One region of the Protofrankia sp. Cj3 genome, then DNA from elsewhere that is predicted to be linked to it. Evidence: predicted binding sites of a transcription regulator. Region 1 holds the regulator's gene; the other holds the start of a gene.
What was found. The regulator LexA, encoded in region 1, represses DNA repair genes until DNA is damaged. The targets are predictions, from matches to a motif close to CGAACNNNNGTTCG.
Positions count from the first base shown of each region.

Region 2: a site for LexA is predicted at 1,815-1,828, ahead of recA (recombinase RecA). Genes of this name have one in related genera too.

Region 1 is NZ_CAKJTR010000025.1:29,511-32,901, forward strand. Features, by position in the region: gene nrdR (transcriptional regulator NrdR) at 1-119, opposite strand, end outside; gene MJ783_RS05610 (LysM peptidoglycan-binding domain-containing protein) at 230-502, opposite strand; gene lexA (transcriptional repressor LexA) at 789-1,562, shown strand; gene miaA (tRNA (adenosine(37)-N6)-dimethylallyltransferase MiaA) at 1,601-2,479, shown strand; gene MJ783_RS05625 (EAL domain-containing protein) at 2,529-3,391, shown strand, end outside.
Region 2 is NZ_CAKJTR010000048.1:223-3,613, reverse strand. Features, by position in the region: gene MJ783_RS09020 (PspA/IM30 family protein) at 1-757, shown strand, start outside; gene MJ783_RS09015 (hypothetical protein) at 768-1,481, shown strand; gene MJ783_RS09010 (DUF3046 domain-containing protein) at 1,591-1,785, shown strand; gene recA (recombinase RecA) at 2,013-3,041, shown strand; gene MJ783_RS09000 (regulatory protein RecX) at 3,086-3,391, shown strand, end outside.

The DNA of each region.
Region 1 (3,391 bases):
GTCGTGAACCGGCGGCCGCAGGACGAGCACGATCGCCGACGGCGGATCACGGCACCTTCCTCGGTCTCGCGGCTGTCGACAACCCTGCTGTCCGGGTGTCGACAAAACGGGCATCGCACGGACGATCCCCCAAAATCTTGATGACTTACACCTTCGTAACTACCACATGTTGTGGTGGACGATAGAGTCAGCCACCACGACCTGGCAAACCCGCCGGCGTGTCCAACGGTCAGGGCAGGCGAAGCGCCTGGCCCGGAACAAGATCGGTGGTGCCGAGTTGATTCATACCGGCCAGCCGCGCCACAACCACCCGGGTGTCACCCTCGGGCGCCAGCCCACGCGCTATCCCCCACAGGGTCTCCCCGGACTGGACCACATGAACACGCGCCGGCCCGCCACCCCCACGCGACGAGGCCAACGAGGTCACCCGCGCGAGAGACAGGACCAGACAGAAGACAGCCGCGACGAGGACGACCAGGACCGCCCGACCCCTCCTGGTCAACCTCAGCGGAGGCTCAGCCGACCTCTCCACCACACACTCCTTCAACCTCCGAGATCGCAAACAACGAACATCCGTTCGATCGAACTCCCGATCGAGTTTCTACCGCACGACCCCGACGGAATCGCCACGACACGCTCGAACAGACGTTTGAGAAATTCGGTCACGGCAGTTACGGTCGTACCGATGAGATGTCGGTTGTGACCACCAGCGCCGGTTCCTGGCAAAACCACTGGGTCCGCCGGGAGCGGAGTCTGCCACGACCGCGAAACGAAGGAGAACGGCAGGTATGACCACCGACCCCAACCGCACCCGACGTGGCCGGCCACCACGCGGCAGCGTGCGCGACCTGCCGGACGGGCCGGCGGACGCGTCGGGCCTGACCCCCCGCCAGCGCAAGGTGCTGGAGGTGATCCGCAATGCCGTCGAGCGCCGCGGATACCCCCCCAGCGTGCGCGAGATCGGCCAAGCGGTCGGGCTGACCAGCACAAGCAGCGTCGCGCATCAGCTCAGGATGCTGGAGGAGAAGGGCTTCCTACGGCGTGACCCCCACCGCCCGCGGGCCATGGAGGTACTTTCCGCGGACGCACCGGTCCGCCCGGCGGCACGCGACAGCCTCCGTCTCGGGGCACCAGCGATGCCGGCTGCCGGTGCCGACGGATCGGTGGTCCCGTCGGACGGCCATCGCGACGCGGCCTACGTACCCGTCCTCGGCCGCATCGCGGCGGGCGGACCGATTCTTGCCGAACAGGCGGTTGAGGAGATCTTCCCTCTTCCCCGCGAAATCGTCGGCGAGGGCACCCTGTTCATGCTGCGCGTTGTCGGGGATTCCATGGTCGATGCCGCGATCTGCGACGGGGACTGGGTGGTCGTCCGGCAACAGCCGGTCGCGGACAGCGGCGAGATCGTCGCCGCAATGATCGATGGTGAGGCCACGGTCAAGACCTTGCGTCACCGTGATGGCCATGCATGGCTTCAACCGCAGAACCCGGCCTATGCCGATATTCCGGGTGACGAGGCGGCGATCCTCGGCCGGATCGTCGCGGTTCTGCGCCGGGTCTGATCGTGGCTGGCTGTGCCGACCGGGAGAAAGCCGGACGCATGGTGGCGGTCGTCGGGCCGACGGCGGCCGGCAAAAGCGAACTTGCGATCGACCTTGCCGCCGTACTCGGCGGTGAGGTCGTCAATGCCGACTCCATGCAGCTTTACCGCGGCATGGACATCGGCACAGCCAAAGTACCGACGCGGGAGCGCAGAGGCGTCCCGCACCATCTGCTTGACATCTGGGAAATCACCCATACCGCCGACGTGGCCTCCTACCAGGCCAGAGCACGAACCGTCATCGACGATCTGCTCAGTGCCGGCCGGACCCCGGTGCTCGTCGGCGGCTCAGGGCTCTACCTCAGGGCTGTCATCGACGACCTCAGGTTTCCCGGCACCGACCCGGCGGTACGCGCGCGCCTTGAACAGGAACTGTCCGAACGTGGGGCGGCCGCGTTGCACGCCGACCTGACCGCGCGGGCGCCGAAAGCGGCTGCCGCCATCCTGGCCAGCAATGGTCGCCGCATCGTGCGCGCGCTGGAAGTGCTGGAGCTCACCGGCGGCTTCGCCGCCTCCCTACCGGAACACCGCGCGGTCTATGACGTCGTCCAGATCGGCCTCGACCATCATGACCTTGATATCCGAGTCGCCGACCGCGTGGCGGCGATGTGGGCTGCCGGCATGGTCGAAGAGGTCCAGACGCTCGCCGGTCTGGGCCTGCGCAAAGGACGCACCGCCTCACGCGCCCTGGGCTACGCGCAGGTCCTGGCGTGGCTGGATGGCGAGATCGAATCCAGCGAAGCCGCCCGGCTCGCGACCATTGCCGCGACGCGCCGATTCGTCCGCAGACAAAGGTCGTGGTTTCGCCGCGATCCCCGCATAATTTGGCTAGACCATCCCGACGTCGATCAGGTGGCGGGCATGGTCAGCTCAGCCTGACATGCGATGGGTACCGGCGACCCGTTCATCCCGGCGTCTGGAGACATCTGTGACCGCGCTCGAGCTGAACCTCGTCCCGGCCCTGTGCGCCGCGTTCGACGACGGATCGTTGCAGTTGCATTACCAACCCGAGGTTGACCTGCACAACGGGTCGGTCCCGGCGATGGAGGCGTTTCTGCGTTGGCAGCATCCCGATCGTGGGTTGATGCGCCCGTCACAGTTCATGCCGGTCGCCGAAGCGGCCGGCCTGTCCGAACAGGTCGGCCGCTGGGTGCTGCGGACCGCTGTGACGGAGGCTCGGACGTGGCACGAGATGGCTTCAGGGACCACGATCCGCCCACCTCGCCTGTGGGTGAACGTCACCGCCGACCAGCTGATCCGGCCGGATTTCGCGGCCGAGGTGGAACACCTCGTGCGTGGCCGGGGGCTGCCGCCGGGAGCCCTCGGGCTGGAGTTCACCGAACAGACTCTTGGGCTGGCGCACATCGGGGTCCCCCGCCTGTTGGCCCAGTTACGCTCGTTCGGGCCAGCGATCGGCGTTGACGGGTTCGGCACCTGGTATGCTTCGATGTCGACTCTTGATGTCCTGCCGCTGGACATGGTGAAGATCGACGGTCGGTTCCTTCATGCGATGCAACGGGACCTGGAAGGTGAAGCCGTTCTGGCCTCGATCATTACGCTGGCTCACCGACGCCGGCTGATGGTGGCGGCAGAAGGTGTCGACAGCGCCGTCATCGCATCCAGGTTGGCGGCGATGAACTGTGACCGCGGCGCCGGCCGGCTGTTCTGCCCGCCCGTTCCCACCGACGACGCCCGGATGATCGCCCTCGGCCGCGGCCGGCCAGACCGGTGGCAGCAGCGATCGGGTCCATCCGCGGCGTCTTCCCGCCCCACGTCCCGCCACGCCGCCAC
Region 2 (3,391 bases), on a different contig from region 1:
GAAGCTGGACGAGAAGGCCGATCCGCGGGTACAGATCGATCAGGCGATCACCGAGGCCCAGCGGCAGCACCAGGCGCTCGTAGGCCAGGCCGCCGCGGTGGTGGGCAACCAGCGGCAGCTGGAGATGCGGATGGCACGTCAGATCGATGAGGTGGAGAACCTGGCCGACTCCGCGCGTCAGGCCGTTATGCTCGCGGACAAGGCCAACGCGAGTGGTGACGCGGTCGCCGCTGATCGTTACGAGCAGACAGCCCAGGCCTTTGCCAGCCAGCTGGTAGCCGCGGAAGGTTCCCTGGCGGAGCTCAAAGGCCTCCACCAGCAGGCTTCCTATTCGGCCGAGCAGGCCCGCCGCGCCGTTGAGGACAACACCATGCGGTTGCAGGGACAGCTTGCCGAGCGCGCGCGCCTGCTGACCCAGATCGAGCATGCCGCCATGCAGGAGCAGCTGAGCAAGGCCCTCGACGGAATGTCCCAGCTGACTCCGCCAGGTGACACCCCGACGCTGGCGCAGGTCCGCGACAAGGTCGAGCAGCGCTACGCGGTATCGCTGGGACGTCACGAGCTTGCCTCCCAGGGCGTGGAGGCTCGGATGCTGGAGATCCGCAGGGCGGCGCTGGACGCGAAGGCGTCCAAGCGCCTGACCGAGATCCGCACGGAGCTGTCCGCCGACAAGGGCTCGCCGGACCAGCTTCCGGACCGACGGCCGCCGGACCAACTGCCGCCGGACCGGCCTTCGCCGGACCAACTGGAGCCCTGACGGGATGCTCGTGAGCTATCTGCCGGACCGGCTCCGCGCCGACATCGAACGCCAGCGCCTGATACGCGGTGAGCAACGGCTCGTTCGCGCTTATGACCGACGCCGGCGGCGGGCAACGCGGTCCACCCGGCTGTGGGCCGGGGTGGCCATCGCCGCGCCGACGATGGCGCTGCTGGAGGGCAGTTGGGGGTGGCTGGTGGTGGGAGCCGGCGCGTTGGCCCGGGCTGGCCTTGCCTGGCGACAGGCGCAGCTCGCCGCATCGTCGCCACCGCCGGCTCTGCCGCTGCTGTCACGCGCACGACTGTCTGGATCGGCCGCGGCGGAGCCGATGCAACGTGGTGAGGCGGCCATGGCCGCTCTTACGGCGATCATGCGGGCGTCGCCGCCGGGACCCGCGGCCGAGGCGGTCCGCACGGCGATGGCATCAGCCGCGGCGGTGGTGGACACCCTCCGGAATCGGGCACAGCGAGTTCTTGCGTGCGAATCGGCGGCCCGGGTGGTCACGGACGTCGATCGTCGGGCCGAGATCATATCGACGGTCTCGGAGCTGGTGGGCTCGATGAACGCCGGGGTGCGGGCGTTGGACAACATGTTGGCCGCCGCCAGCGACCTGCTCGCCTCGACGGTGTCGACACAGCTGACGCCGGGGCAGCTCGACAGTCTTGACCGCCAGACCGCCACGCTGCGTGCCTTCGCTGAGGGTATGCGCGATCTCAAGCGCTGACTCATATGCGGCGGTGAACCAGCTCTGGGCGGGTCCTGGGGACGGCGTGAGCCGGGATCGGGGCGGCCGTGTTCGGAGTCTGCCTCGCCGGTCCGACACACTGAGAGGCGTGCGACTGACCGAGTTCTGGGCGCGGATGAACAAACAGTTCGGTACCGGGTATGCCGAGTCGGTTGCCCGCGACCATGTGGTCGCCAGACTCGGCGGGGTGACGGTGCACGATGCCCTCGCCCGTGGTGATGATGTCAAGGATGTCTGGCGGGCTGTGTGCGACGAGTTCGAGTTACCCGCGCACGACCGTTGACCGGATGCACGGCGTGTTGACCATGATGTCGAACGAATGTTCGGCTATCCTGGATGGCAAGCGTCCAGGTCCGCCAGGGCCGCTGACGGCGGGAGAAGGCCATGATCGCGTCATCCGCGGCCGTTCGGTTGTCCACAGATCTGGCCCGGCGCTCGAAACTGTCGGACCTGCCCCCTACCGTCACCAACGTGGCCAAGACTCGACGACCTCAGCCTGGAGTGACTCCCATGGCAGGACTCGACCGTGAGAAGGCGTTGGAGAACGCTCTCGCACAGATCGACAAGCAGTTCGGCAAGGGCTCGGTTATGCGGCTCGGTGACGAAACCCGTCCACCGATCCAGGTCATCCCAACCGGTTCCATCGCGCTGGATGTGGCGCTCGGCATCGGCGGGCTGCCACGAGGACGCATAGTGGAGATCTACGGTCCGGAATCGTCCGGTAAGACGACCGTCGCTCTGCATGCGGTCGCGAACGCCCAGGCCGCCGGCGGGATCGCAGCCTTCATCGACGCCGAGCACGCGCTCGACCCCGACTACGCGACCAAGCTCGGGGTCAACACCGACGCGCTGCTGGTCTCCCAGCCCGATACCGGTGAGCAGGCACTGGAGATCGCGGACATGCTCATCCGGTCCGGCGCGATCGATATCATCGTCATCGACTCGGTGGCCGCTCTCGTGCCCAGGGCCGAGATCGAAGGTGAGATGGGCGACAGCCATGTCGGCCTTCAGGCCAGGCTGATGTCTCAGGCGCTGCGCAAGCTCACCGGTGCTCTTTCGCATTCGGGCACCACCGCCGTTTTCATCAACCAGCTCCGCGAGAAGGTTGGTGTCATGTTTGGTTCGCCCGAGACGACTACGGGTGGAAAGGCGCTGAAATTCTATGCGTCCGTGCGACTGGATGTCCGTCGCATCGAGACCCTGAAGGACGGTACGGATGCTGTGGGTAACCGAACCCGCGTAAAAGTTGTGAAGAACAAGATGGCGCCGCCGTTTCGGACGGCTGAGTTCGACATTGTCTATGGCGGTGGTATAAGCCGCGAGGGCTCCCTCATTGACATGGGGGTTGAACACGGCATCATCCGCAAGTCAGGGGCTTGGTACACCTACGATGGTGATCAGCTGGGGCAGGGCAAGGAAAACGCTCGTTCTTTCATGCGTGATAATCCCGACATCGCGAATGAGGTCGAGAAGCGAATCAAGGAAACGCTCGGCCTGGTGCCGTCGATCGACGCGGATCAGCCGTCAGCCGATCTCTGAGTTGATCTTTTTGTCGATCTTCGGGCGACAGGAGATCATGGTCGGTGGTGACGGCTGTGGATCGTGATCGAGGAGAAGGTGCGGACTCGATGGGCAGGGCGCGGGAGATATGCCTGCGCCAGCTTGAAACCCGTCCGCGAAGCCGCGCGGAACTGGCCGCCGTACTTGATCGTCATAGGATTGATCAAGAAGTGGCCGAGGTTGTGCTGAACCGCCTGGCCGAGGTGGGTCTGGTGGACGACAGGGCGTTCGCTGCCATGCTGGTTTCCTCTGCCCAGGTGAACCGTGGCCTCGGTCGGCGTGGTCTTGCTCACGAGCTGCGGCGCCGAGGAGTGGATCCGGAGATCTCG